Regions from separate parts of the Nocardioides sp. QY071 genome, predicted to be linked through region 2. Evidence: predicted binding sites of a transcription regulator. Region 2 holds the regulator's gene; the other holds the start of a gene.
What was found. Region 2 encodes HrcA, which represses chaperone genes, less so after heat shock. Its sites were predicted from a motif close to TTGGCACTCGNNNNNNNCGAGTGCCAA; they were not measured.

Region 1 (14,918 bases), 830 kb from region 2:
CGCCCGGCACGTGGGGGCCGGCCTCGGCGCTCGACCTGCCGCTGGGTCGGTGGCGGCTCGGCAACCACCCTGCCGCCCCGAACGGTCAGTGATCCGGTCGGGACCACTCCTCGGACTGGGTCAGCTTGAACAGATAGGCCAGCGGCGGTACGACGACCACCACCGCCAGCCCGACCGCGACGAGCAGCCCCTGCAGGGTCGCGGTGGCACCCGCCGCGTCGGCGATGGTGACCTCGTCGACGAGCAGCCACGGGTACTGACCCACGCCCCACCCCGACACCACGGCGGCGACGGCGAGGACGGCGGTGATCCGCGCGACGGCGTACCGCCGGGTCCAGAGCAGCGCCATGGTCGCCACCCCCGCGAGGCCGGCGAGGACGACGAGGGGCGCGGCCCGGCCCTCGAGCCCGGCCGCGAGAGTCGGGGCGTCGTGGTCGAGCGGGACGAGGGCGGCGAAGATGATCGCGCCGGTGGCCGCGCCGACACCGAGAGCGCGCAGGCGCAGCTCGTCGGCGAGCCGGTCCTGGCCGCTGCGGCGGGCGTCGGCGACCAGGAAGGTCCCGGCGAGGAAGGCGCAGGTGCCGACGGCGATCACGCCGCCGAACAGTGAGGTCGGGTTGACCCAGGACGACCACCGGTCGCCCGTGCCGTCGAGCGGCACCCGGCCCGAGGCGATGCCGCCGGCGACGGTGCCGAGGAAGAACGGCGTGATGATCGAGGAGGTCGCGAACACGATCCCGAACAGGCGGGCCTGAGCCAGGGTGGCGGCGTACTTGCGGAACGCGAAGCTCGCGCCGCGCAGCACGATGCCGAGCAGGGCCAGCAGCAGCGGCAGCACCAGCGTCGACATCGCGGCCGCGAAGGACGCGGGGAAGCCGGTCCACCAGATCACCAGGACGTAGATCAGCCACACGTGGTTGGCCTCCCACACCGGACCGATGCTGTGGTCGACGAGGGTGCGCAGCTCCGCACCCCGCCTGCTGCTGCCGGCCGTCAGGTCGAAGAATCCGGACCCGAAGTCGGCGCCGCCGAGCACGGCGTACGCGATGACTCCGACGAAGAGGGCGGCCGCGACCGCGAGCTCGAGCGTCACGACGAGACCTCCGGGGCGTACGGACTGGGCAGGTCGGCGTCGCCGGCGCGCCAGCGCCGGGCCATCGAGCGCAGTACGACGACCGCGCCGACCGTCATGGCCGTGTAGACGACGGTGCTGATGCCGAGCAGCCACCACAGGCTGGCGGTGTAGTCGCCGACGGCGTCGGTGGTGCGCATGACGTCGTACACGATCCAGGGCTGGCGGCCGACCTCGGTGGCGATCCAGCCGGCCTCGAGCGCGACGACCGCGAGCGGGCCGGCCGCGGCGGCGAAGCGGAGGAACCAGCGCTTCTCGAGCAGGTCGCGACCACGTCGGCGCTGGAACCAGAAGAGCACGACGGCCGCCGCGAGAAGGGTGCCGATGCCGACCATCGTCTGGAAGGCCAGGTGGGTCATGTTGACCGGCGGGTGGTCCTCCTCGGGGATCGTGTCGAGCCCGGGGACCGGCTTGTCGGGCGAGTTCATCGCGATCAGGGAGCCGAGACGCGGGATGTCGATCGACCACTTCACCTCGCCGTCGACCAGCACTCCCCCGAGTCGCAGTGGCGAGGGACTCTCCGTGGTCTCGGCCAGCTCGAACGCTGCCAGCTTGGCGGGCTGGCGCTCGTCGAGGCCGAAGCCGAGCACGTGGCCGACGAACGGCTGGGTCACCGCGGCGATCGACGCGAACACGAACGGGACCAGGAAGCCCAGCCGGTGGTGGGCGTCGCGGCGACCGCGGAGCATGCCGACGGCGTACACGCCGGCGACGGTGAACCCGGTCAGCATGTAGGCGCCGACCCACATGTGGGCGAACTGGAGGAAGGCGTGCTGGTTGAACAGCACCTTCCACGGCTCGACGTCGGTGACCTGGCCGTCGACGATCCGGAAGCCGGTCGGCACGTTCATCCAGGCGTTGACCGCGAGCACGCAGTAGGCGCCGATGATGCCGGTGACCGCCATCGGCAGGACCATCAGGACGTGCCTCTTGGCGGGCATCCGTCCCCAGCCGTAGAGGTAGATGCCGAGAAAGATCGCCTCGAGGAAGAACGCCAGGCCCTCGAACGCGAACGGCAGGCCGAGCACGTCGCCGTACGTCCCCATCAGGCCGGGCCACAGCAGGCCCATCTCGAAGCTGAGCACCGTGCCGGAGACGGCGCCGATCGCGAAGAGGACGGCGGACACCTTGGCCCAGCGCTTGGCCAGGCCGAGCGCGACCGGGTCGCTGTGCCGGATGCCTCGCAGGTGCATCACGAAGATCATCGCGGGGAACGCGACGCCGAAGCACGCGAGCACGATGTGCCAGCCCAGCGAGAGCGCCATCTGCTCGCGGGCGGGCAACAGGCCGGGGGGTTCCACCTCGGTGGCGAGGCGGGTGAGGGCGGTGACGACGTCGGGGGTCAGCACTCCTCGACCGTACTGTTTGTGAATGCGTTCACAAAGTCTCGGAAGGTGTCATGTCCGCCACACGGGCATGGTCGGACGGTCGGCTCAGCGGCGCAGGTCGGCGAGCGCGATCCGCACGGTGAGCGAGTCCCCCGCCATCCGGATGCGACCGCGCATGCCCGCGGCGAGCACCATCGGGAGCACCGCCTTGGTGTCCGACGGGGCGGTGAGCACGATCTCCTCCGCGCCCGCCGAGCGCGCGGCCCGGGCGACGTCGGCGAGCAGCCGGGTGCCGACACCGCGGCGGTGCCAGGCCGGGTCGACCCACAGGTCCACCGGCCACGGCTCGTCGTCCTCGGTCGGCGTGAACTCGGCGCGGCCGGTCACCTTGCCGCCCGCCAGCGCGGAGACCACGGCCCCGTTCGTGACGAAGTCGGGGTCCCCGGCTGCCGGCTGGTGCGGGGCGGGCGCGACCTGAGCGGCGAGCACCTCCCCCACAAGCTCGGCCAGCGCCGAGGCCCGGTCCCGCTCGATGGCGGTGAAGGGCGTGTCCCGGCGTACCTGGATCGTGGTCGTGGCGCCGATCGTCATCTCCAGCACGTCCTCCGACCCGTCGCTGGGCGCGACGTCGGCGTCGAACAGGTGCGCCGCCACCTCGGGGAAGGTCGCCGGCTGCGCGATGATCGCCCGCACGGCCTGGACGTAGCGGGTCGGCTGGTCCTCGAGCGCCGCCGTCGTCACGGGTACGGCGCTCACCGCCTCGCCGCCGGCCGCGGTCACCAGCTCGTGGAGCTGCTCGGCCGTCCAGTCCTGCGGCACCTGCAGGACCAGCTCGTCGGTGACCGAGGTGCCCTCGGGGAAGACCTGCACGGTCTGGATGTTGACCCCGGCCCGGCCGCAGGCCGCCGCCAGCTCCGCAAGGGACCCGGGCCGGTCGGGCAGTCCGGCTCGCACGCGCCACAACATGTCCTCACCATGCCAGACATTCGTGTCCTTGGGCGATCACCAATGTTTCGGGCACCGACCCCTGTCCACCCACCCGGCCCGAACTGTCCTGCAAGCATCGCCGACCCGGCAGAAAGTGGCCTCCGGATCACGTCGACCCGGCAGAAAGTGGCAACGCCGGCGGACACTTCGCGCCGGGTCGGCGCGATCTCGACGCACCTTTGTGCCGGGTCGGCGTGATCTGCGTGCACCTTGGCGCCGGGTCGGCGCGATCTGCGCGCACGTTTGTGCCGGGTCGGCGTCCAGCAGGAGCCGCCGAGGTGCCAGGAATGCAGCGGCCCGCCGCACCCGGGGTGCGGCGGGCCGAAGCGTTCGAGCGAGGACTCAGTGGCCGTGGCCGTGCCCGTGGCCGTGACCGGCCGCCTCGGGCTCCTCCTCCTCGGGCTTGTCGACGACCAGCACCTCGGTCGTCAGCAGCATGCCCGCGACGGAGACCGCGTTGGCCAGGGCCGAGCGGGTCACCTTGACCGGGTCGATGACACCCTGGGCCACGAGGTCGCCGTACTCGCCGGTGGCGGCGTTGTAGCCGTTGCCGACGCCGAGCTCGCGGACCTTGTTGGTGATCACGTAGCCGTTCTCGCCACCGTTCTCGGCGATCCAGCGCAGCGGCTCGTCGGCGGCCTTGCGCACGATCCGCACGCCGAAGGCCTCGTCGCCGGTCAGGCCGAGGTCACCGTCGAGGACCGACACCGCGTGGACGAGCGCCGAGCCACCGCCCGAGACGATGCCCTCCTCGATCGCGGCGCGCGTCGCGGAGACGGCGTCCTCGATCCGGTGCTTCTTCTCCTTGAGCTCGACCTCGGTGTGCGCGCCGACCTTGATCACCACGACGCCGCCGGAGAGCTTGGCCAGCCGCTCCTGGAGCTTCTCGGTGTCCCAGTCGGAGTCGGACGCCTCGATCTCCTTCTTGATCTGCTCGACGCGACCCGCCACCTCGGTGACCGAGCCGGCGCCGTCGATGATCGTGGTGTTGTCCTTGGTGATCACGATGCGCCGCGCCTGGCCCAGCACGTCGAGGCCGACCTGGTCGAGCTTGAGGCCGACCTCGGGCGAGATGACCTGGCCGCCGGTGAGGACGGCAATGTCCTGCAGCATCGCCTTGCGGCGGTCGCCGAACGCCGGGGCCTTCACCGCGACGGCGTTGAAGGTGCCGCGGATCTTGTTGACGACCAGGGTGGAGAGCGCCTCACCCTCCACGTCCTCGGCGAGGATGAAGAGCGGCTTGCCGGCCTGGATGACCTTCTCCAGCAGCGGCAGCAGGTCGGCGATCGCGCCGATCTTGCCCTGGTGGATGAGGACGTACGGGTCGTCGAGGACGGCCTCCTGGCGCTCCGCGTCGGTGACGAAGTACGCCGAGATGTAGCCCTTGTCGAACTGCATGCCCTCGGTGAACTCGAGCTCGGTCGAGGGGGTGTTGGACTCCTCGACCGTGATCACACCGTCCTTGCCGACCTTGCCGAACGCCTCGGCGAGCAGCTCGCCGATGTGGCTGTCGCGCGAGGAGACCGTCGCCACGGAGGCGATGTCCTTCTCGTCGTCGACGTCGCGGGCGGCGGCCTTGAGGGCGTCGGCCACGGCGGCGGCCGCGGCGTCCATGCCGCGCTTGAGGCCCATCGGGTTCACCCCGGCGGCGACGGCGCGCAGGCCCTCGTGGACCAGCGCCTGGGCGAGGACGGTGGCGGTCGTCGTACCGTCTCCGGCGACGTCGTTGGTCTTGGTCGCGACCTCCTTGGTGAGCTGGGCACCGAGGTTCTCGAACGGGTCGTCCAGCTCGACCTCACGCGCGACGGTCACGCCGTCGTTGGTGATGGTCGGCGCACCCCACTTCTTGTCGAGCACGACGTAGCGGCCCTTCGGGCCGAGCGTCACCTTGACGGTGTTGGCGAGGGCGTCGACGCCGCGCTCGAGGGCGCGGCGGGCGTTCTCGTCGAACTCCAGGATCTTGGGCACTACTTCACTCCTTGGATGGAAAGCCGAACGCCCGGGACGTCACGCACGGATGCGGACGTCCCGGGCGATACGAGACTCAGCTCAGGCGATGACCGCGAGGACGTCGCGGGCCGAGAGGATGAGGTACTCGGCGCCGGCGTACTTGACCTCGGTGCCGCCGTACTTGCTGTAGATGACCTTGTCACCCACGGCCACGTCGAGCGGGACGCGGTTGCCGTTGTCGTCGATGCGGCCGGGGCCGATGGCCAGGACCTCGCCCTCCTGGGGCTTCTCCTTGGCGGTGTCGGGGATGACCAGGCCCGAGGCGGTGGTCTGCTCGGCCTCGAGAGGCTTGACGACGATCCGGTCCTCGAGCGGCTTGATGTTGACCGACACGATGTCGACCTCCACTTTCTGAGACTGTCTGGGGTGTGTCGTGCAGGAGACCTGCGCTGGCACACTCGCGGTGAGAGTGCCAGAAACGAAACTAGCACTCTCCGCAAGTGAGTGCCAGAGGCACCCTGGGGCGGCTGCTGGTGACGACCTACCAAAGTCGGTTGACCCGGGCCCCCTGCACGCCGATAGCGTTTCCGCCATGTTCGCTGCGCTCGGTCGCTTCGTGACCCGTTTCCGTTGGTACGTCATCGCCGCCTGGGTGCTCATCGCCGTGATCGTGGGTGCCGCGGCTCCCGCCCTCGAGTCGACCCAGGACAACTCCGAGTTCCTGCCCGACCACTACGAGTCGATCCAGGCCCTCAAGATCCAGGACGCCAAGTTCTCCGACTCCTTCTCGCCAGGCGCGATCCTGGTGATCGAGCGCAAGGACGGCGGCAAGCTCACCGGCGACGACGCGAACGAGGTCACCGCCCTCGGCGAGAAGCTCGCGCCGGAGCTGGGCAAGAAGACCTTCCAGCAGGTCGTCATCGGGCAGGACGAGTCGGGCAAGCCGAACCTCTCCGAGGACGGCACCGTGATGTTCGCGGTGATCCCCCTCGCCGACGGAGCCACCGGCTACGACACCCAGGCCATGGACGACGCCAAGCTGCTGCGCAAGGACATCAAGAAGCTCGTCGCCGGCACCGACCTCGAGATCCGCGCGACCGGCGCGGTGCCCCAGGGTCTCGACTCCCAGGAGTCCAGCGCCGACACCCTGCTCATCGTCGCCGTCGCGACCGTCGTCCTCATCATCGGGCTGCTCGCCCTGATCTTCCGCAGCGTGCTGATCTGCCTGCTGCCCATCGTCGTGGTCGGCCTGGTCTCCTCGATCGCCACCGGCGCCATCGCCTGGGCCAACGACGTCTTCGACCTCAAGGCCGACGCATCGGTCCAGCAGATCCTGGTCGTCGTCCTGTACGGCGTCGGCACCGACTACATCCTGTTCTTCCTGTTCCGGCACCGCGAGCGCCTGCGCACCGGAGCGGCCGTCAAGGACTCGGTCATCTACAGCCTCGACCGTGCCGGTGAGGCGATCGCCTCGGCCGGTGGCGCGGTGATCGTGGCCTTCATGGCGCTCATCCTCAGCTCGCTCAGCATCTTCCGGGCGATCGGCCCGGCCCTGGCGATCGCCGTGTTCGTCACCCTGCTCGCCGCGCTGACCCTGGTGCCGGCCGTCGTGTCTCTGCTCGGCAAGGCCCTGTTCTGGCCGTCGAAGGCGTGGCAGAAGGAGCCCAAGCACGGCACCTTCATCAAGCTCGGCAACGCCGTCGGGCGTCGTCCCGGCCTGACCGCGCTCGTGTCGGGCGGCGCGATGACGGTGCTGGCGATCTTCGCGCTCAGCTTCAACCCGTCCTTCGACTTCAACTCCAGCCTGCCCAAGGGGGTCGAGTCCACCGAGGCGATGACCACCTTCACCGAGCACTTCTCAGCCGGCGCGGCCGAGCCTGTCCCGGTGCTGGTGGACGCCGACGGCGCCGACGTCACGCCCGACCAGCTCACCGCCTTCGGGGACGCGCTGGGCAAGGCCAAGGGCGTCGACGCGGTGGCCGGTCCGCTGCCCTCGAAGGACGGGACCGCGTACCAGTTCTACCTGACCCTGTCCGACGACCCGGTCTCCGACGCCGCGCAGGACAACGTCGCCGGACCGATCCGCGACACGGCCCACGAGGCCGCCCCGGACGGCACCGAGGCGTACGTCGGCGGCACGCCCGGCATCTTCGCCGACATGTCCGCGGCGATGGCCCGCGACTACAAGGTGGTCTTCCCGGTCGCGGCCGTGATCATCATGCTGATCCTCGCCCTGCTGCTGCGCAGCCTGGTCGCCCCGTGGTTCCTGATGGCCGCGGTGGGCCTGGGCTTCGCCGCGACCCTGGGCCTGACGGTGATCGCGTTCCAGCACATCGGCGGCGAGTCCGGGCTGATCTTCATGCTGCCGATCTACATCTACCTGTTCGTCACCGCCCTCGGCACGGACTACAACATCTTGATGATCGCCCGGCTCCGCGAGGAGGCGCGCGAGGGACGCGACCCGCACGACGCCGCACGCCAGGCGGTCACCCACGCCGGACCCACGATCGCGGCTGCGGGCGTCATCCTGGCGGGCACCTTCGCCTCGCTCATGCTCGGCGGCAACACGCTGATCGTGTCGATGGGCTTCGCGCTCGCGGTCGGCATCTTGATCGTGTCGTTCGTGATGTCCATGTTCTTCACGCCGGCACTGACCTCGCTGCTCGGCCACGCGGCCTGGTGGCCCGGTCACGGCGACGAGAAGCCCGCCAAGGACGCCGACGACGAGCCGGAGCCGGAGCTCGCGCCCACGACCTGACAGGATCGGGGGGTGGACCTCGACGACTTCCGGTGGCTGCTGACCGACGAGGGGCAGGCGCTGCTCGCCGAGGCCACCGCCCTGGTCGCGGACGGTGCCGCCCCGCTGGCGGCGGGCTCCGCGCTGCGTCGTACGACGACGCCGGAGCGGGCCGCGACAGCACTGACCCAGGTGGAGCTGCGGGCCCGTGCGGTCGCGAAGTTCGGTGACCTGGCAGCGCGGATGTACTTCACGCCCGACGCCCTGGAGCAGGCGACCCGGCTGCGGGTGGCGCGGCACCGGGCCGGACGGGCGTCGGCGTTCGGGGCGCAGACCCTGGTCGATCTCGGCTGCGGGATCGGCGGCGACCTGGTCGCGGCCGCCTCCGCGGGCATCGTGTGCGCCGGCGTCGACCTGGACCCGGTCCGGGTGGCCGTCGCGGAGGCCAACCTGGCCGCGCTCGGCCTACCCGGTGCGGTCCAGGTCGCCGACGCCACGACCGTCGACCACAGCGGGTTCGACCTCGCCTTCGCCGACCCGGCCCGCCGCTCGGGGGCCGGGCGCAGCTTCCGGGTCGAGGACTGGACCCCGCCGTGGACGTGGGTGGAGGGGCTGCTGCGCCGCGACGCCTGCGTCAAGGTCGCGCCCGGCATCCCGCACACGCTGGTGCCCGCCGGCGTCGAGGCCGAGTGGGTCAGCGACGACGGCGAGGTCAAGGAGGCCGCGCTGTGGGCCGGGCGGACCGCCACCGTCGCCCGCCGCGCGACCGTGATCGGCGCGGGCGGCCTGGCCACGATCACCGACGAGGAGGACCCCGGCCCGGGTGCCGTCGGCGTGCGCGCGGTCGGTGGGTACCTCTACGAGCCCGACGGTGCGGTGATCCGGGCCGGCCTGGTCACGGCCGTGGCGGCCGGGGTCGACGGCGGCCTGGTCGACCCGAGGATCGCCTACGTCACGGCAGATGAACCGTTCCGCACGCCCTTCGCCCGCAGCTACCGGGTCCTCGAGACGCTCCCCTACCGGGAGAAGCAGCTCAAGGCGGCGCTGCGTGAGCGCGGCATCGGCCGGCTGACCATCAAGAAGCGCGGCGTCGATGTGTCTCCTGAGGCACTGCGCAAGCGGCTGGCACTGAGCGGCGACGCCGAGGCGACGATCGTGCTGACCCGGGTCTCCGGCGAGGGCACGGCGCTGCTCGTCGAGCCCTTCTGAGCCTGCATTCACCGAATACAGGCTGAGCCAGCTTCAGACGGCCGGCAGGTCCATGGTGCGCCGGCCCCGGGCGGCGGCCGCCCGCTCGCTGCGGATCACCAGCCGGTGCAGGTCGCTGTTGTCACCGAGCCGCACCCGGTCCGGTACGACGTGCCGCGAGCCCCGCACCCCCGCGGTGACAGCGCGCCAGGCCAGCGCGTGCGCGGGCGACCAGCGCAGGCCGTAGAGGTCGCGGACCGCCGGCGGCAGCATCCCCTGCACGACGAGGTTGGTGGTCTTGATGCCAGGCGTCATCGGCCACGGCACCGGCATGTCACGGGCGATGGCGAGGCCGACCACGCGGGCCTCGGCGGTCAGGTGCATCCGACCGGAGGCGTACCAGTCGCGCATCCACTGCTCGAAGGCCGCCGCGCCGGGCGGCGCCACTGACCGGGGCATCCCGAACAGCTCGCCGAAGCGGACCCAGTCGGCCCACAGGTCGTCCTTCTCGCCCGCCGTCAGCGGCCGCACAAGGGTCTCGAAGGCGACCCGCGAGGAGTCCGCGAGCATCGCCATCGTCCACAGCATCAGCTCCGGGTCGAAGGCGTCGTACGGCGTCCCTCGGCCGAACGACCCCTCGTCGCGGTCCAGCTCGCCGCGCACCCGCTGGTGCAGTCCGTGCACCGCGGCCAGCAGCCGGTCGGCCTCGGTGCGGGGCGCGAAGAACACGGTCTCGAACGCGAGCGCGGTACGGGCGAGCCGCTCGAACGGGCGTTCCTTGGCGAGGGTGGCCTGGGAGGTGCCGACGTACGGCACGGGGTGGGTGGCGCCGATGATGAGCGCCCGCTGGCCGTAGGTCTGCCCGACCGCGCGGTGGGACTGGACGTGGCGGAGCATCGACCCTTCGGGGAAGTAGCCCGCCTCCGGTGCCACGGTCTCAGCCGGCCAGCACGTCGGTGACCGGCAGGCTCGAGTCGGCCGGCAGGTCCAGGGTCGAGGGGGTCCGGCCGCGCGCGACCATGGTCGAGCCGAGCGCCGCGACCATGGCGCCGTTGTCGGTGCACAAGCCGGGGCGCGGCACGCGGACCCGGATGCCCAGCTTCGTCGCGCGCTCCTCGGCGAGCGCCCGGAGCCGGGAGTTGGCGGCGACGCCACCGCCGATCATCAGGTCCTCGATGCCCTCAGCGCTCGCGGCGTCGAGCGCCTTGCGGACCAGCACGTCGCACACGGCCTCCTGGAAGGAGGCGGCGACGTCGGCGACCGGCACCGGCTCGCCCGAGCGCTCGCGGGCCTCGACCCAGCGGGCCACGGCGGTCTTGAGGCCGGAGAAGGAGAAGTCGAAGCGGTGCCGCTCCAGGTCGCGGCGGGTGCTGAGCCCGCGCGGGAAGTCGATGGCGACCTGGTCGCCCTCGCGGGCGACGCGGTCGATGTGGGGGCCGCCAGGGAACGGCAGCCCGAGCAGCCGTGCGACCTTGTCGAAGGCCTCGCCCGCGGCATCGTCGATGGTGGCGCCCATCGGGTCCACACCGCCGTCGGCGCCGGTGATGTCGGTGACCTTGAGCAGGCTGGAGTGCCCCCCGGAGACGAGCAGGGCGAGACAGGGCTCGGGAAGCGGGCCGTGCTCGAGCTGGTCCACGGCGACGTGCGCGGCGAGGTGGTTGACGCCGTAGATCGGCTTGCCCAGGGAGAGCGCCAGCGCCTTCGCGGAAGCGACGCCGACGAGCAGGGCGCCGGCCAGCCCGGGCCCGTGCGTCACCGCGATCGCGTCGACGTCGGACAGCGCGACCCCCGCCGTGTCGCAGGCGCGCTGGATCGTGGGAACCATCGCCTCGAGGTGGGCGCGGCTCGCGACCTCGGGTACGACGCCCCCGAACCGCGCGTGCTCCTCGACGCTGCTCGCGACGGCGTCAGCGAGCAGCGTGTGGCCGCGCACGATGCCGACACCGGTCTCGTCGCACGAGGTCTCGATGCCGAGGACCAGGGGTTCGTCGCGGGTCGTCACGACACCATTGTGACGGGTGTGCTCAGCCAAGGTGCTGAGCGCCCGAGCTTCCTTGACGTATGCCGCGCCCCGGGCACGCACCTGGCTGCGTTGCCGTCGCTCGGTAGACAACCCGGTATGCCGTCGCTCCGCCGCCTTGCCATGCACGCACCCGGAGCACGGCAAGCACTCAAGGAACTCGAGCGCTCAGCACCAGCGCGTCGGTCCCGTCCCTGTAGTAGCGCGGCCGGCGCCCGAGCTCGGCGAACCCGTGCCGCTCGTAGAACAGCCGCGCCGCGAGGTTGTCCTCGCGGACCTCGAGCAGCAACCGCTCTGCACCCCCGTCGGTCGCGGTCGCGCGCACGGCCGACAGCAGCGCGGTCGCGACGCCCGTGCGCCGCAGCTCCTCGGGCACCGCGATCCGCTGCAGCTCGGCGTCCACGTCGACCACGCTGACCACGGCGTAGCCGGCGAAGGCGCCAGCCTCCTCGGCGACGAGGTAGGCAACGGTCGGCAGCGCACCGCCGACCCCCTCGCCGACGAGGTTCTCCGACCAGGGGTCGAGCGGGAAGGCATCGGCCTCGAGCGCGACGATCGCCGCGACGTCGGCGACCGCCGCGGGGCGGGTCGTGGTGGTCATCGGGCCGGCGCGACGGCGTCGGGGCGCCGCAGGTAGAGCGGCTCCGAGCCCAGGACCGTGAACCGGTCGGCGACCACGCCCCGCGCCAGCCAGGCCGCGTCGGGCCGCTGCGGGCCGCGCGCGTCGGGGAACGCCTCCGGGTAGAGCCGGGCACCCTCCCCGACCACCGGCCCGGTCGTGGCGAGCACGGCGGGCTTGTCGACGACCGGCTCGTCGAGGCGAGCGCCGCGGGCGTCGTACGAGGCGAGGTAGACCTCCTTGCGCCGGGCGTCGGAGGCGACGACGAACGCGCCGTCGACCGCGCCGGTCTCGACCGCCTCGAGGGCGAGCGCGTCGAGCGAACACACCCCGTGGACGGGTACGCCGAGCACGTGGGCCATGGTGCGCGCGGTGACCAGCCCGACGCGGAGTCCCGTGAACGGGCCGGGGCCGACCCCGACGGCGATGCCGGTCAGGTCGGCCGGGCGGGCACCGGCGCCGGACAGCACCTGCTCGATGAGCGGGGCGAGCTGCTCACCGTGCTTCATGCCGCGGTCGGAGGTCGCCGCGGCGACCACGTCGGTCCCATCGTGCAGCGCGACGGTGACCGTCGAGGAGGCGGTGTCGAAGGCGAGCAGCACCCTCCGAGGCTAGGCCATGTCCTCCGGGCCGGGGCCGGGTGGCTACTGCCAGGCCTTCACCCAGTCGACGACCAGGGTGGAGGTGTCCGGCATGCCGGGCGCGCGGGCGTTCCACCCGCCGCCCCAGATCTGGGTGAACACGAGGTAGAACGGCCGGTCGAACGGCTGCGGCGCGACCAGGCCGGCCGGCGTCCAGGCGTGGGTGAAGCACAGGCTGCCGTCGTAGTAGAAGCGCATCACGCTCGGCGTCCACTCGACGGCGTAGTCGTGGAACTCGGTCGACGAGGTGGGCATCGCGCAGGAGAAACCGGTGCTCAACATGTTGTTCTCGCCGGCGTAGTGCACCGAGGGGTAGACGTTCGCGGGCCGGGCGCTGAACCACTCGGCGACGTCGATCTCGCCCGAAGCGGGCCAGCGGCCGTAGGCCTGATCCTGCGGGTAGAGCCAGAACGCGGAGTGCGCACCGGCGGTCCCGGCCTCGGCGGGCATCTTGAGGCGGGCCTCGAAGCGCCCGTAGGTCTGGGTGAACCGGGACCGGGTGACCACGGTCGAGGCCTCGGTGTCGGTGGTGAAGTCGCCGTACGGACTGCGGCACACGAACGGCTCGTCGAGCACGGTCGCGGTGAGCCGCAGGTGGCCGGACGCGACCGCGATGGTGCGGTCGTTGTCGACGTAGCAGGAGCCGCTCGCCGTCGTCATGCCGCTGAACCAGGTCTCCTGGGCCATCCAGATCGCGGGGTCGAGCGTGGTGCCGTCGAAGTCGTCGCGGAAGGTGCAGGCGTAGTAGCCGCCCTCGGCGCGCTCGGGCCGCACGCCGCAACCGTCGCTGGGTGCAGGCGGTTTCGGGGTGGCCGGGGCGCCCGGTGCGGGCGGCGTCGGCACGACCCGGCGGGTCTTGCTGACCTTGCCGCCGGCCACGACCCGGTAGGTGCGCGGGGTGTCGGGATAGGGGACGGTGATCCGGAAGACGCCCTTGCGCGAGGCCCTGTCCTTCCCGACGGTGGTCCAGTACGACGGCCCGCGGGCCTGCAGCCGGACGACCTGGCGCGGCTTGGCCCGGCCCTTGAACACGACACTCTGATGGGCCGCTCGCGACGTCACCCGGTCCAGCACCGGCCGCCGGGACTCACCGGCCACGGCCGGGCCGTCGACGAGTCCGACCGCGGTGGCGACCAGCACGGCGACCAGCGCGGCGGACAGCAGCACTCGCAGCAAACGCATCGTTGGTTCCCCCCAAGATTCCCTCGGTCATCACCGTAGGAATCGGAGAGGGGTCGACGGATCGGGTGCGCGGCCCGAGTCCACTGCACCCGACGGGCCATCGGATCCGGGCCGGGGTCCCTGAAAGTAAAGGACGAAGGTCCCGTGCGGCGCTCGGCCTGCTCAGCCGAGCTCGCGGAGGTCCGTCTCGAGCCAGCGGGTGCCGATGCCGTCGAGCTCGACGAGGCGCGGATCGGCCTCGGGGTCGGCGGCCGTATCCCCGGTCGCGCGGGTGATCCGCACCTCGAGCCGGTCCTCGGCCAGGCCCTCGGCGATCCCGGTCCCCCACTCGACGACCGTGACCGCCTCGTCGAGGTCGGTGTCGAGGTCGAGGTCGTCGAGCTCGGCCTGCCCGCCGAGGCGGTAGGCGTCGACGTGGACCAGCTCGGGCCCGGCGCCGAGCGCGGGGTGCACCCGGGCGATGACGAAGGTCGGCGAGGTGATCTGGCCCCGCACGCCGAGCCCCTCCCCGAGGCCCTGGGTGAACGTCGTCTTCCCGGCGCCGAGCTCGCCGCTGAGGACGAGCACGTCGCCGCCGCTGAGGTACGCCGCGACCCGCCTCCCCAGGGCGCGCATGTCGTCGGCACCCGGCACGTCGACGATCACCGGCGCGGGGCGCGCCATCTCGACGTACGGCGCGTGCCGGCCGGTCTCGACGAAGCCGAGCTCGCGCCAGAAGCCGATCGTGCGCGGCAGCTCCTCGCGGGCCAGCAGCCGGACCCGCCGGGCGCCGGCGCGGGCGATGTCGAGCAGCGCGGCGCGGACCAGTCCGTGGGCGAGGCCGTGGCCCTGGGCCGCCGGGTCGACGCTGACCCGGCGCAGGTAGACGGCGTCGTCGACCGGGTCGAGGACCAGGGCGGCGACCGGACGGCCGTCGTCGAGGGTCAGCAGCCCGCCGCTCGGGGCGAGCATCGCGGCGATGGAGTCCTCGGTCTCGGCCAGGGCGTCGGCCGGCGGGTCGAGGACCGGGCGGTCCGCGAACGCCGCCTTCACCACGGCCAGCACCTCCGCGGCGGCCTCCGGGCCGACGCGCCTCGTCTCCACGCTCATCGCGTCGCTGCCCTCGCGGATGCGGCGGTGATCAGCTGGTCGAGC
Region 2 (14,918 bases):
ATGGTACGTGGCGGGGCCGTGCCGCGCCCACTCGTTTGCGCAGGCGCGGTGGGGTCCGGCTCAGCCGGGCGGCCAGCCCATCGGACGCCCGGCGAGCACGTGGCAGTGGGTGTGGAAGACCGTCTGCCCGACGCCGGCACCGGTGTTGAAGACGAGCCGGTAGTCGTCGTACCCCTCACCGGTGGCGACACTGCGCGCGGTGGTGGCGATCTCGGCGAACATCGAGGCGTCGGCGGTGGCCGAGGCGGCGGCGTTCGGCTCGTGGTCGCGCGGCACCACGAGGACGTGCAGGGGTGCCTGCGGGTTGATGTCGCGGAAGGCGACCGTGCGCTCGCCGGTGTGGACGATCTCGGCCGGGATGTCACCGGCGACGATCTTGCAGAACAGGCAGTCGGGATCCGTCACGAGCCCCACCCTAGGACCTCGCGCGCTGCCGGCTCACCACTCCCACCGCACGCCGAGGTAGCCGGGCCCGAAGGCGGTCTGCCGGTAGTGCACGCTGGTCCCGCCGGCGAGCTCGACCGGCCAGCTGTGGCTCAGCCCGCCCTCGGAGAAGTACACCCAGCACCGCGAAGGAGTCCGGTCGGCGTGGAACCGCACCCAGACCAGGGCTTCCTCGAGACGCTGCTCGGCGGCCAACGCGTAGTCGGTCTCCAGGTCCAGCCCGTCGGTCGTCGCCTCGATCTCGGTCACCGTCGACTCGCCCAGTGCGAGCGGCCGCTCGAAGACCAGCCGTGAGCCGCGGATGCCGTTCTCGACGTCGTAGGTCTCCTCGATCGTGCATCCGGCGACCGCGGTCATGACGACGGCGTTCTCCTGGGTCCCGACGTCGGGGCCGACGAACAGGGTGACGCCATCGACGCCCTCTCGGTCGGCGACGACGACCTGACGGACCCGCGCCCGGAGGATCTCGCCCCGAGCTCCCACGTCGACCACGAGGTGGGAGGAGACCCGGCAGACGTCCTCCTCCCCGATCACCGACTCGACCGCGGGGTCGCCCAGGAGCTCGTCGAAGGGCTCGACCGCGCCGACGCGCCGACGCAGCCGGCCGGACAGCCGCCGGCTCAGGGCGCCGTCCTCGAGGCCGAGGAGGGCCTCCAGCTCGGGGATCGCCTCGAGCGAGGCGGCACGTTCGGGCTCGCGCTGCCCGGAGCGCCAGTAGGACAGCGCGGTGAGGGACACGGGGTGGCCGCGCGCGGCGAGCCGGTCGCGCAGGTGGGTCAGCGTGGCGCCACGACGCTCCATCGCGGCCCCCAGGGCCTCGGCGAAGGTGGTCGGAGCGGTCCCGGAACGGTCTGCCACGCCGCCCATGGTGCATCATCCGAGCCGCTGCATCGGAGAGGATCGAGGCATGACCTTCCCCCGCACCCTCGTCGCCGCCGGCGCCGTCCTCGCCCTGGGCGTGCTGGCCGGTTGCGGTGACGACGACCCTGCCGCCGAGCCGACGCCCAACGCGCCGACGTCCGATGTCGCCACCGGCAGCGCCACCGGCAGCGCCGCTGGGACGCCGTCGGCGACCGGCAGCCCGGACGACGAGGCGTCGGCCGTGCCGGCGTACTACGCGGGCGAGACGCCGCAGGGCGACCGGCTCTACCGCGAGTTCATCCAGGTCGCCGGCGCCGACCGGCTGGTCGCGACCGCCGCCGCGGTCACCAGCGGCGACCCGGTCGATCCCGACTACCGCACGCTGTGGCCGAAGGGCCGGTTCGCGTCGGTGACGAGGTCCGCGGACGCGATCGAGGTCGGCCTGGCCGACGACACCTGGCTCACGGGCGGCTCGCTGCAGCCCGCCCGGGCGAAGCTCGCCGTCCAGCAGCTCGTCTACTCCCTGCAGGGAGCGGTCGGCGAGCGGCTCCCGCTCCGGGTGACGTACGACGGCAAGCCGGCCGCCACCCTGCTCGGAGTGCCCGTCGGTGACGGCCTGAGAGCCGCTCCCGAGCTCGACGTCCTGGCCCTGGTCAACGTCACCGAGCCCGCGGAGGGCACCGCGGTCAGCGACACCTTCACCGCCTCCGGCCGCGCCAGCTCCTTCGAGGCGACGGTGCCCTGGGAGATCCAGGACTCCTCGGGCAAGGTCGTCCTCGAGAACTCCGCCATGGCGGACGGCTGGATCGACAAGCTCTGGCCGTGGACCACGCAGGTCGACGTGAGCGAGCTGCCGCCGGGCAGCTACACCTTCGTCGCCCGCACCGACGACCCGTCGGGCGGCGAGGGCGGCGGGCCGACCGAGGACACGAAGCGGATCACGGTCGAGTGAGGTTCTCGCGGCGCCGGCTGAACCGGACGCTCCTGCTGCGCCAGCACCTGCTCGAGCGGGTGACGATGGAGGCGGCCGCGATGGTCGGGCACCTGGTCGGGCTGCAGGCGCAGGAGCCGCTGTCGCCGTACCTCTCCCTCGCGGCGCGGCTCACCGACCTCGACCCACACGCCGTGAGCGCGGCGATCGAGGACCGCTCGCTGGTGCGGATCCTCAGCCTGCGCGACACCGTCCACCTCCACCTGCCCGCCGACGCGGTCACCCTGCCCGTGTGGGCGGCGCCGGTGCGCGAGCGTGAGATGAAGGTGAGCCAGTCGATCGGTACGGCGCGCGAGGTCGACCGCGCGGCCTTCTCGGCCGCCGTCCGCGAGGTCCTGGCCGACGGCCCGCTCCCCCAGCGCCAGCTCGGCGCGGCGCTCGCCGAGCGGTTCCCCGCCTACACCGCCACCCAGCTGGGTCAGGTCGCCCGGGTCGCCGAGGTGCTCGTCCAGCTGCCCCCGCGCGGCTGCTGGAAGCCGACCGGGTCGACCGCCGTCGCCTACGACCACGCCGAGCGCTGGACCGACCTGCCCCTGGCCGCGCCCGACGTACCGTCCCTCGTGCGTCGCTACCTCGCGGCCTTCGGCCCCGGCACCGCCGCCGACGTCACGGCCTGGTCCGGCATCACCCGCCTGGGGCCGGTCGTCAAGGCGATGGACGACCTCGAGGTGCACGAGGACGAGGACGGCAAGGCGCTGTACGACGTACCGGGCGCCCCCATCGCCGACGAGGACGCGCCCGCGCCCGTGCGGCTGCTCGGCAACTACGACAACGTCTGGCTCTCCCACGCCGGTCGCGACCGGGTGACCGCACCCGAGCACCGCCGGCTGTGGATGGGCGTCAACGGCGCCCAGGCCCTGTCGATCTACGCCGACGGCTGGCTGGCCGGCCTGTGGCGGGTCGAGGACGGCCGGGTCGTGGTCGTCGAGCTGGTCCGGGAGCTGACCCGGTCCGAGCGCGCCGGGCTGGACGAGGAGATCGGGCGGGTCGAGGCGCTGCTGGCCCGCTGAGTTGTTGCGGTTTGGGACCAAACCGCAACATTTCGGGCCATCCAGCTGCGGTTCGTGCCCAATCCCTAACTGGTCAGACCACCCCAGCGGCGGGTCCGCGACAGCAGTGCGGCGACAGCGGCGACGCCGGCGGTGGAGGTGCGCAGCACCTCGGCACCGAGGCGTACGGCGACCGCGCCCTGCGCCACGAACCGGCCGACCTCCGCCTCGGTGAGACCGCCCTCCGGTCCGACCACGACGACCAGGTCGCCGTCGGCGGGCAGGGCGAGGGCGCCGAGTGGCTCGGTGGCGTCCTCGTGGAGGACGACCGCGACGTCGGCGGAGCCGATCAGGTCGACCACCTCGTCGGTCCCGGCGAGCGGCAGCACGGTCGGGTGCCAGGCGCGGCGGGCCTGCTTGGCCGCCTCGCGGGCGGTCGCCTGCCACTTGGCGTGCGACTTGGCGGCGCGCTCGCCCTTCCAGACGGCGACGCTGCGGGCGGCGGCCCACGGGACGATCCGGGCGACCCCGATCTCGGTGAGGACCTCGACGGCGAGCTCGCCGCGCTCACCCTTGGGCAGCGCCTGCACGACGGTGACCGACGGCCGGGGCTCGGGATGGTCCTCGACCGCGGTGACGCTGACGGTGAACGCCCGCTTGGCGGTGGCGGTCACCTCGCCGGTCGCGACCAGGCCCAGCCCGTCGGTGAGCAGCAGCCGCTCCCCCACCCGCAGCCGTCGTACGACGACCGCGTGGTGTGCCTCGTGGCCCTCGACGGTGACCGCGTCACCGGGGCCCACGCCGTCGAGCGACGCGACGAGGTGCTGGGGCAGCGTCATGTGCTCAGCCGTGGGTCAGTGCGCGGTGAACGCGTCGCGGAGCCGGCCGAACATGGTCTTGTGGGCCGGGCGGACGTCGCCGGTCGGCTGCTCCTCTCCGCGGATCGCCGCCAGCTCGCGCAGCAGCTCCTCCTGGCGGGGGTCGAGCCGGGTCGGGGTGTCGACGGCGATGGTGACGGCGAGGTCGCCGCGCCCGCCACGCAGACCGGGGACGCCGCGGCCGCGGAGCAGGACCTGGTGGCCGGACTGGGTGCCGGCGGGGACCTGCAGGTCGAAGGAGCGCTCGACGTCCGCGCTCGCGTCGAGGTCGGCCTCGAGGGTGGGCAGCTCGATCGTCGTACCGAGGGCGGCGGCGGTCATCGGCACCGACACGGCGCAGTGCAGGTCGTTGCCGTGGCGCTCGAAGACCTCGTGCGGCGCGACGTGGATCTCGACGTACAGGTCGCCGGCGGGGCCGCCGCCGGGACCGACCTCGCCCTGCTCGCTGAGCTGGACGCGAGTGCCGTTGTCGACGCCGGCGGGGATCTTGACGGTGAGGGTACGACGCGAGCGGACCCGACCATCGCCCGCACACTCGCGGCACGGGTCGGGGATCACGGTGCCGAATCCGCGGCACGCCGCGCACGGGCGCAGCGTGCGGATCTCGCCGAGGAAGGAGCGCTGGACGTGGGCGACCTCGCCCTGGCCGTGGCAGGTCTCGCACGGAACCGGGTGGCTGCCGGGGGCGGCGCCCTCGCCGCCGCAGGTGGTGCACCGCACGGCGGTGTCGACCTTGAGCTCGCGGGAGACGCCGAAGGCGGCCTCGGCGAGCTCGACCTCGATCCGGATCAGGGCGTCCTGACCGCGCCGCACGCGCGGCCGCGGACCGCGGCCACCGCCCTGCGCGCCACCTTGGCCGCCGAAGAAGGCGTCCATGATGTCGGTGAACGAGAAGCCCGCGCCCTGACCGCCGAAGCCGCCGCCGAACGGGTCGCCGCCGCGGTCGTAGGCCGCCCGCTTCTGCGGGTCGGAGAGCACCTCGTAGGCGGCGGTGACCTGCTTGAACCGCTCCTGGCTCTCCGGGTCCGGGTTGACGTCCGGGTGGAGCTGGCGGGCGAGCTTGCGGTAGGCCTTCTTGATGGCGTCGGCGTCGGCGTCGCGACCGACGCCCAGCAGCTCGTAGGGGTCCTGGCTCACTTCTCTTCTTCTCAGCTCTCGTCGAGGATGCGGGAGACGTAGCGCGCCACGGCACGCACCGCCGCCATCGTTCCGGGGTAGTCCATGCGGGTGGGGCCGACGATCCCGAGCGCGGCGAGCGCGTCGTCGGGGCCGTAGCCGGTGGCGACCACGCTGGTGGAGGCGAGGTTCTCGTAGGGGCCCTCGGCGCCGATGCGGACCGTCACCGCACCGCCGGAGGTCGCCTCGCCGAGCAGCTTGAGGAGCACGACCTGTTCCTCGAGCGCCTCGAGCAGCGGGCGGACCGAGGTCTCGAAGCTGTCGCCGAACCGGGCCAGGTTCGCCGTACCGCCGACGACGACGCGCTCGTCGGAGCGGTGGTCGCTCATCGCCTCGACCAAGGTGTCGACGACGGCGACGGTGGGCGCGGAGGCCGTCGGGGTGCCCGCGTCGTCGCGGACCAGGGCGAGGAGCGCGGTGGCGGCGTCGGCGATCACCTCGCCGGTGGCGGCGAGGTTGATCCGCGAGCGCAGGGTGGCGAGCTCGTCGTCGCTGATCTCGGCGTCGAGCTCGACGAGGCGCTGCTCGACACGGCCCGAGCTCAGGATCAGCACCAGCAGCAGCCGCACCGGCGTCAGCGCGACGACCTCGATGTGGCGCACGGTGGAGCGCGAGAGCGTGGGGTACTGCACGACGGCGACCTGCCGGGTCAGCTGCGCGAGCAGGCGGACCGAGCGGTTCACGACGTCGTCGAGGTCGACCGCGCCCTCGAGGAATCCGGCGATCGCGCGGCGCTCGGCCTGAGTGGTCGGCTTGACCGTGGAGAGGCGGTCGACGAAGAGCCGGTAGCCCTTGTCGGTCGGCACCCGACCGGCGCTGGTGTGCGGCTGGTGGAGGTATCCCTCCTCCTCGAGCGCCGCCATGTCGTTGCGGATGGTGGCCGGCGAGACGTTGAGGTGGTGGCGCTCGACGAGCGCCTTGGAGCCGACCGGCTCCTCGGTCGAGACGTAGTCCTCGACGATCGCCCGCAGCACGGCGAGCCTGCGCTCCTCCTGCATGCCCACCTCCTGAACCTTCGCCGAGCCCCGTGGAACCTGGCACTCCACCGCCGGGAGTGCCAATCCTAGCCCTGACCCGGTCGAATCCCCGGACCCGCGGGACACGCCCTTCCCTCTCCGCCGCGATTCAAGTAGGTTAGGCTCACCTAATATCACCCAGGCTCACGACGGAGCTGCAAGGAGCGGACATGACGGTCGACCCCGGTCTCGACGTACGACGCCTCGCCGCTGCCGCGCGCAGCATCCTGGCCTGCCCGCTCGAGGTACAGCTCGTCGTCGACGGCCTCGACGACGTGACGGCCGGGCTCGATGACAGCCTGCTCGAGATGCAGGACCACGGCGGTCGCCCGGTCCTCTCCTGCCCCGCCGACTCCGCCCTCGCCATCGCCGCCACAGACGCCCGCGGCGCGCTGCTCACCCTCACGAGCGGCCTCGGCGCCGCCGGCTCCCCCGACCGCGACGCCACGCTGACCCTGTCCGGGCGCCTCGACGCGCTCGGTCTCGAGCAGTGCGAGTGCTGCGACGAGATCCGGATGCGGATCGGCGTCGACCTCGACTTCGCGCTGCTCGCCCGGGCCAGTGCGCCGGACGACGCACCCGACGAGACCCGCGTCCGGGTGCCGCTCGCCGCGTTCACCTCCGCCGAGCACGACCTCAACCGCGGCTTCCTGCAGCGCTCCACCGAGCACGCCAACCACTGCCACCAGGACGAGCTGCGCCGCGCCGTCGCCTCGATGACGCAGACGCGCCTCGGCGAGGTCGTCGGCGTCCAGCTCACCGGGCTGCGCCCCGAGGGCGTCGAGCTGCGCTGGGTCGACCTCACCGGCGCCCACCGCACCGTGCTCCGCTTCGCCACCGCGGCCTGCTCCGCGCAGGAGCTGGGCGAGCTGCTGCGCACCGAGCTGCACGCCGGCCTCTGCTGAGCCGCTCCGGATCGCTACGGTGGACGCGTGCCGTTCACCGAGGTCGCGGACCGGGTCTGGGTCCGCCGCGTTCCGTCGTACGACGTCAACCTGGTCGCCGTCGGGGGCGAGCGGGGCCTGGTGGTCATCGACACGCTGGCCAGCGCCGCCGAGGCCCGCGCCGCCATCGCCGCGATCGGCGACCTGCGCGCCGGCCCGGTCGTCGCGGTCGTCAACACTCACGACCACTTCGACCACGTGCTCGGCAACGCCGCCTTCAAGGACCGCTACGACGACCTGCCGGTCCACGCGACCGACGAGGCCGCGGCCCGCACCGACCCCGCCGCACCGCCCGCCGACCACACCTTCTCCAGCGCCGCGGTCATCGACCTCGGCGACCGTCAGCTCGAGCTCGTGCACCCCGGCCGCGGCCACACCGCCGGCGACCTCGTCGTCCGGGTCCCCGACGCCGACGTACTCCTCGCCGGCGACCTCGTCGAGGAGTCCGCTCCCCCGTCGATCGGCTCCGACTCCTGGCCGATGGACTGGCCGCAGACGCTCGACCTAGTCCTCGGCCTGACCACTCCCTCGACCGTCGTCGTACCCGGGCACGGCGGCGTGGTCGACCGGCGGTTCGTCGAGCAGCAGTGCGACGACCTGCGTGCCGTCGCCGAGACGATCCGCGAGCTCGCTGCCGGCGGCGTACCCGAGGCCGAGGCGCTCGGCGCCGCCGACTGGCCCTTCCCTCTCGAGGCGCTGCACCACGCGATCGGGCGGGGGTACGCGCAGCTGCCTCCGGCGAGGCGACAGCTGCCGCTGGCCTGAGCTCCCACGTCGCAGGACCCGACCGCCCGCGGCGCAGACCGGACGAGGTCCGCGCACAACGGATAGTCGCGGCGCGTCCTGCCTCCCTAACGTCCCCTCCCAATCTCTTCCCGAGAACAAGGAGGCAGGAACGATGGGAGCTCTCGACGCCCGCACGGCGATCGTGACCGGCGGCTCGACCCTGATCGGACACGGCGTGGTCCAGGCGCTCGCCGACGCCGGCGCGCACGTGGTCGTGGCAGACCTCGACGCCGCCGGCGCGGCCCCGGTCACCGGCGGTTCGGTGACCTTCCGGCGCACCGACGTCACCGACGACGACCAGGTCGCCGCGCTGGTGCGGGAGACCGCCGCGCAGCACGGCGGCATCGACGTCGTGGTCAACCTCGCCAGCGTCTACCTCGACGACGGGCCCGCGACCTCCCGAGCCGACTGGCTCACCGCGCTGGACGTCAACGTGGTCTCGATGGTCGCCGTCGTCCAGGCCGCCCTCCCCTGGCTCCGCGCCAGCCGGCACGCCTCGGTCATCAACTTCGGGTCGGTCTCCTCGAAGGTCGCCCAGCCGGGCCGATGGACCTACCCGGCCAGCAAGGCGGCCGTCGTCCAGCTGACCCGCAGCATGGCGCTGGACCTCGCCGCCGACGGGATCCGGGTCAACTCGGTGAGCCCCGGCTGGACCTGGTCGAAGATCATGGACCAGCTCTCCGGCGGCGACCGCGCGAAGACCGACGCCGTGGCCGCGCCCTTCCACCTCACCGGCCGGGTGGCCGACCCCGCCGAGATCGGCGCCGTGGTGGCCTTCCTGGCCTCCGATGCGGCGTCCGTGGTCACCGGCGCGGACTGGGCGGTCGACGGCGGCTACTCGGCGCTCGGACCCGAGCAGGCACTGCCCGCGATCCCGCAGCTGATGGCGTGAGGTGGTCGGGATGAGGATCGCCATCGTCGGCGCGGGCTTCGCCGGCCTCGCCTCCGCCAAGGTGCTGCGCCAGCTCGGCCACGACGTCACCGTCCACGACAAGGCCCCGGACGTCGGCGGCGTGTGGAGCCGCACCCGCCGCTACCCCGGACTGCGGACCCAGAACAACAAGCAGACCTACCACTTCTCCGACCACCCGATGCCGCGCCGCTTCCCCCAGTGGTTGGAGGGCGCCCAGGTGCAGGAGTACCTCGAGGAGTACGTCGAGCGCTTCGGGCTCGCCCCGTTCCTCCGCCTCGGCACCGGGGTCGAGCAGGCCGTGCCCGCTGCTGGCGGCGGGTGGGACGTGACCACCACCGGCGCCGGGGCCGGCACCGAGCACTACGACCACCTCGTCGTCGCGAACGGCATCTTCTGCGAGCCCGCGATCCCCGACTTCGAGGGCGTCGCCGAGCTCACCGCCGCCGGTGGCCGGCTGATCGCGACGAGCGAGCTGGCCGGCCTCGAGGAGGTCCGCGACCGGCACGTGCTGATGGTCGGCTACGGAAAGTCGTCGTGCGACGTCGCGGTCGAGGTGAGCCGCGTCGCCGCGAGCACGACCGTGGTGGCCCGGGGCCTGCTCTGGAAGGTGCCCCGCCGGATCAAGGGCGTGCTCAACTACAAGTACCTGCTGCTCACCCGGCTCGGCGAGGGGCTGTTCCCCTACCAGCGGCTCACCGGTGTCGAGCGGGCCCTGCACGCCCGTGGCTCCGCCCTGCCGGACGCGATGCTCGGCAGCGTCGAGAAGGTCGTCACCGCCCAGCTCGGGCTGCCCGGCCTGGGGCTGGTCCCCGATGCTCCCTTCGCGAGCATCGCCAAGGCCTCGGTGTCCCTGGCGACCGAGGGGTTCTACGAGGGCGTCGCCGCCGGCACGATCGCGGTCCGTCGCGACACGGTCGTGGCCCGCTTCCTGGAGAAGGACGGCCGGCCCCACGCCGAGCTCTCCGACGGCTCGGTGGTCCGCGCGGACGTCGTCGTGTGCGGCACCGGCTTCCGGCAGGAGGTCCCGTTCCTCCCCGAGGACGTGCAGCACCGCCTCCTCGACGAGCGCGGGAACTTCGCCCTCTACCGCCAGATCCTGCCGGTCGACGTGCCGGACCTGACCTTCGCCGGCTACAACTCGTCGTTCTTCTCACCGCTCTCGGCCGAGATGTCTGCGGTCTGGATCGCCTCCTACCTCGCGGGCCACCACACGGTCCCCGCACCGGAGACGATGCGGGCGGTCGTGCGCGATCGGGTCGCGTGGATGGAGGATCGGACCGACGGGCACTCCGCGCGTGGCACCAACGTCGTGCCCTTCTCGATGCACAACATCGACGAGGTGCTCGGCGAGGTCGGCCTCGACGTCGGCCGTGCCACGAAGGCGGTGCAGTGGCTGCTCCCGGTCCGCCCGTCGTCATACCGGAAGGTCGCCCGACGGCTGGCACGGCGGGTCGCACGACAGGCCTCCGCCGATTCCGCGTGACGAAAAACCCGACCGGATCCGGTGCGTGAACGGGTCCCCCGGCCCTAGGGTCGGCGGACCCGTTCACGCAAGGAGCAGCCCATGGGCGCCGACCTGCTCGCCCAGCACCCCGTGGTCGTCACGACCGAGCTCGACGTCGCTCGGGAGCAGGTCGCTGCGCGCTACTGCGCCCACGCGCTGACGCTGGCGCGCCGTGACGGCCGGCTGGACCTGGTGCACAACGCCGTCGGGATCGGCGAGGACGTGGTCCTCAACTACATGCGCTACGGCGAGGAGGTCCGGATCACGCCGGGCCGCTTCCTCGACTTCTACCTCGTCCAGCTGCCCCTGCGTGGGCGGGCCCGGGTGCGCTCGGGACGGCGGGAGCTGGTCGCCGACCGGCGCACGGCGTTCGTTGGGTCGCCCGACGACCCGGTCGACATGCGCTGGTCCGCGGACTGCGCCAAGCTCGTGGTCCAGGTACGACGCAGCGCGGTCGAGGCCCTCGCCGCACCCGGCGTCGCCTTCGACCCGGTGCTCGCCCTCGACCGCCCATCGGCGCGGGACTGGCTGCGGCTGCTGTGGCTCTGCGTCGAGCAGCTCGAGGTCGGCAGCGACCTGATCCACTCCCCGCTGGTCGCGACCAGCTACGAGCAGACCCTCGTCGCGGCGCTGATCGCGCTGCAGCCCAACAGCGCAGTCGCGCAGCCCCGCACCGCCGCTCCCACGCACGCGGTCCGCACCGCGCAGGCGCTCATCGACGGCGACCCCGGGCGGGCTTGGCGGGTCGCCGACCTGGCCGAGCTCAGCGGCGTGTCGGCGCGCACGCTCCAGGATGCCTTCCACCGCGACCTGGGGACCACTCCCCTGGCCGAGGTACGGCGGGCCCGGCTCGAGCGCGCCCGGCGCGACCTGGTCGCCGCCGACCCGCTGTCGACGACCGTCGCCGTCGTGGCCGCCCGGTGGGGCTTCTTCCACCTCGGCCGCTTCGCCCGGGCCTACCGTGACCGCTTCCACGAGCTGCCCTCACAGACGCTGGCGCGCTGACCCCGATGGTCAGCGCGCCAGGTGGGTGCGAAGCGGGTCGGACTGGACTGCCTACTCCGCCAGCTCCAGCGCGGCGCTGGCCGCGACGGTGTTCGTGCCGCGGCCCTCGGGCAGCAGCGAGGTGCGCAGGACGACGTACACCACCGGACACAGGACGAGCGCGACCAGGAAGCCGAGGTTGGTCCGGCCGGAGTCCTGCAGCCAGTAGGCGACGGCGGACGAGCCCAGCATCGCGACGACGCCCGCCCAGTTGACCTGCTCGACCCGCTCCGCGCTGCGGGCCCGACCACGCCCGACCACGAAGAAGTCGGTGATCATCAGCGCGCACAGCGCGGTGGTGAGGATGCCCAGCAGGCCGAGGAACGAGTTGATCCGGTCCAGGATGTCGCCCCAGATCGCGAGCAGCGCGATGACGTTGCCGAGCACCACCATGAACAGTCGGCCCGGGCTGCGGCCGAGGACCGCGTCGGACAGGTTGCTCAGCGCGAGCGAGCCCGAGTACGTGTTGAGCACCTGCGCCTTGGCCTGCGCGGCGTACATCACGAGGAACCCGAGGAAGCCGGACAGGACGATGAAGTACGCGCCGGGGTTGGCCGACGACATGAAGGCGATCTTCTCCGGGATCGTGGCACCGGCCTGGCTGGCCGCCTGGGCGGCGTTGGCCGGGTCAGCGAGGTACTCGGCGACCACGACGTTGCCGGCCTGGAAGACGATGGTGCCGATCGCGACGATCACGATGTTGACCACGATCGCGCCGCCGACGGCGAGCACCTTCACGTCGCTCGACGTCCGGGCGTAGCGGCTGAAGTCGGCCCCCACGAGGGCGAGGGCACCGGCGATGCCGGCGATGATCGAGAGCGCGCCGGTGACCTCGGTGAAGCCGACGTTCGGCGGGCTGTAGGCCCAGATGTCGGCCAGCGAGACGTGGGACTTGTCGAGCGCGATCACGGTGACGACGACGAACAGCACGCCGCAGACGGCGGTGAGCAGCAGGGAGACCTTCTGCACGAGCCCCAGGCCGAACGTCGTGAGCGCGATCCAGGCCAGCGTCAGGACGCCGAAGATGCCGATCTTGTTGGCCGCCGACGGCTCCCAGCCGAACATGAAGATCGTGCCGTAGTAGAGCAGTGCGTTCTCCAGGGCGAGGAAGCCCAGGATCATGAACGCGAAGACCAGCGAGGCGATCGCCGACCCACGGGCGCCGAGGCCGTGGAAGCGGGCGGTGACCGTGGAGGACGTGCCGGTCACCTGACAGATCCGGCCCACGGCCCAGCCGATCGACGAGCCGAAGACCGCCGCGACCAGGGCGACGACGAGTCCCCACTTGGTCCCGGCGGTGAAGGTGACGGCCGCGCCGACCCCGAGGACGACGAGGGTCGAGCCGACACCGGCGGTGTTGGCGAACAGCGACCAGCCGCTCTGGCGCTGGTCGAGGGGCACGGACTGGAGGGCGTTGTCCTCGATGACGGCCCGGAGATCGGGCCGTCGTGGGGTGTTTTCGGGCATGACGGAACTCCTGACGGGGTGGGTGGGGTGACCGGCCCGGCGCTGACTGCGCCGGGCCGGTGTGGGAGCCCGAGAGACGGTGAGGCTCAGAGGTTGAGCTGCGCCTCGATCTCCGCTGCGCGCTCGCGCAGGTACATCACGAACGAGCCGCTGCGGTCGACGACGCAGTCGTACTGGTCGAGCACGACGATGGTCGTCGTACCGAGCTCGATGACCGCGGGCCCGCTGAGCCGGGTGCCCGGCCCCATCGAGGTGCCCTGGTGGACGTCGACCTCGACCATCGCCTTCTGTGCCGGAGACCAGATCTCTCGCCGGGCGGGACGCGCGGGCTTGTCGACCGGGACTTCCGAGCTCAGGTCGATCCGCTCGTCGGAGGTCCGCCCGACCGCCGACAGGCGGACGTTGAGGACGTCGATGGGCATCTCGTCGCTGTGGTAGCCGAAGAGCAGTTCGTGCTCGGCGTGGAAGGCGGACGCGATCGCGGCGACGTCGGGTGCGTCGAGCATGGTGGCATCGAGCGGGATGCCCAGCTCGTACCACTGGCCCTTGTAGCGCAGGTCGAGCGACGGCTCGAAGGAGATCGCGTCGTCGCCGACCCCCTCGCCGTGCAGGGTCGCGCGGCCCTCCTCGGCCATCGCCTTCCAGGTGTGGACCAGGCCGTCGAGGTCGAGGCTGTCGAGCCGGTCGTTGGCGCTCTGCACGTAGTCGTGCTTGAAGTCGCACACGAGCATGCCGGCCGCACAGAAGATCGACGAGTCACGGGGCGTGATCAGTACCGGGATGTCCAGCTCGCCCGCGATCGCGGCCGCGTGGACCGGTCCCGCACCGCCCGCCACGACGATCGGGAAGTCCCGCGGGTCCAGGCCCCGACGCACCGTGATGTCACGGACGCCGGAGGCCATCGAGACGTTGACCATCTCGTAGATGCCGGCCGCCGCCTCCAGCACGCTGATGCCCAGCGGCTCGGCGACGTCGCGGCGGATCGCCTCCTCGGCGGCCTTCTTGTCCAGCTGCATCTGGCCGTTGAGGAAGCTGTCCGGGTCCAGGTAGCCGAGCACGACGTCCGCGTCGGTCGTTGTCGGACGGTCGCCGCCGCGGCCGTAGCAGGCCGGGCCGGGCACGGCTCCGGCGCTCTGCGGTCCGACACTGAGCAGACCGCCCTCGTCCACGGAGGCGATCGAGCCTCCCCCCGCGCCGATGGTGTGGATGTCGACCGAGGGCAGCGCCAGCGACCAGCGGTCGATGCTGCCGTCGGTCATCACCAGCGGCTTGCCGCCCTTGACCGCCGCGGCGTCGAAGCTGGTGCCGCCCATGTCGACGGTCAGGCACGAGTCCCAGCCGTGCTCGGCGGTGACCAGCAGGCCCGCGGTCGGCCCCGACGCCGGGCCGGACAGCAGCGACAGGGCGGCCCGCCGGGCCAGCTGGTCGGGCGTCGCTACGCCACCGTTGGACTGCATCATGAGGAGGAGTCCGCCGAAGCGCACCTCCTCGAGCAGGCCGGTCAGCGTCGTCAGGTACGACGAGATGATCGGCCCGGCGTACGAGTTGAGGACGGCGGCGCTGGAGCGCTCGTAGTAGCGCGCCTGGCCGAGCAGTTCCGCCGACTCGGTGAGGTAGACGTCGGGCAGCAGCTCGCGGAGCAGCTCCGCGGCCCGCTGCTCGTGCGCCGCGTTGGCGTGCGAGTGCATGAACGAGATGGCGACCGACTCGACGCCCTGCTCACGCAGGGTCGCCGCAGCCGCGCGTACACCGTCTTCGTCGAGCGGCGTCACTTCTTCGCCCTGGTAGTCCATCCGGCCCTCGATCGGCAGCCGGAGGTGTCGCGGCGCGAGCGGCTCCGGCATCGCGAGGAGGTTGTCGTAGCCGTCCTCGCGGGTGCCGTGCCGCATCGGCAGCACGTCACGG

Region 1: a site for HrcA is predicted at 5,882-5,908, ahead of groES (co-chaperone GroES). Genes of this name have one in related genera too.

Annotation. Positions count from the first base shown of each region.
Region 1 covers NZ_CP124681.1:1,080,302-1,095,219, reverse strand. The annotation lists gene zwf (glucose-6-phosphate dehydrogenase) at 1-92, shown strand, start outside; gene QI633_RS05195 (cytochrome d ubiquinol oxidase subunit II) at 86-1,093, opposite strand; gene QI633_RS05190 (cytochrome ubiquinol oxidase subunit I) at 1,090-2,481, opposite strand; gene QI633_RS05185 (GNAT family N-acetyltransferase) at 2,566-3,426, opposite strand; gene groL (chaperonin GroEL) at 3,790-5,415, opposite strand; gene groES (co-chaperone GroES) at 5,497-5,790, opposite strand; gene QI633_RS05170 (MMPL family transporter) at 5,990-8,155, shown strand; gene QI633_RS05165 (class I SAM-dependent methyltransferase) at 8,168-9,343, shown strand; gene QI633_RS05160 (oxygenase MpaB family protein) at 9,377-10,255, opposite strand; gene tsaD (tRNA (adenosine(37)-N6)-threonylcarbamoyltransferase complex transferase subunit TsaD) at 10,260-11,324, opposite strand; gene rimI (ribosomal protein S18-alanine N-acetyltransferase) at 11,494-11,943, opposite strand; gene tsaB (tRNA (adenosine(37)-N6)-threonylcarbamoyltransferase complex dimerization subunit type 1 TsaB) at 11,940-12,563, opposite strand; gene QI633_RS05140 (glycoside hydrolase family 16 protein) at 12,606-13,784, opposite strand; gene tsaE (tRNA (adenosine(37)-N6)-threonylcarbamoyltransferase complex ATPase subunit type 1 TsaE) at 13,947-14,873, opposite strand; gene QI633_RS05130 (alpha/beta hydrolase) at 14,870-14,918, opposite strand, start outside.
Region 2 covers NZ_CP124681.1:1,913,625-1,928,542, reverse strand. The annotation lists gene QI633_RS09255 (HIT domain-containing protein) at 61-405, opposite strand; gene QI633_RS09250 (hypothetical protein) at 439-1,302, opposite strand; gene QI633_RS09245 (Gmad2 immunoglobulin-like domain-containing protein) at 1,352-2,257, shown strand; gene QI633_RS09240 (winged helix DNA-binding domain-containing protein) at 2,254-3,306, shown strand; gene QI633_RS09235 (16S rRNA (uracil(1498)-N(3))-methyltransferase) at 3,372-4,124, opposite strand; gene dnaJ (molecular chaperone DnaJ) at 4,140-5,300, opposite strand; gene hrcA (heat-inducible transcriptional repressor HrcA) at 5,312-6,337, opposite strand; gene QI633_RS09220 (hypothetical protein) at 6,526-7,260, shown strand; gene QI633_RS09215 (MBL fold metallo-hydrolase) at 7,288-8,064, shown strand; gene QI633_RS09210 (SDR family oxidoreductase) at 8,198-8,977, shown strand; gene QI633_RS09205 (NAD(P)/FAD-dependent oxidoreductase) at 8,988-10,481, shown strand; gene QI633_RS09200 (helix-turn-helix domain-containing protein) at 10,563-11,507, shown strand; gene QI633_RS09195 (hypothetical protein) at 11,559-13,013, opposite strand; gene QI633_RS09190 (hydantoinase/oxoprolinase family protein) at 13,100-14,918, opposite strand, start outside.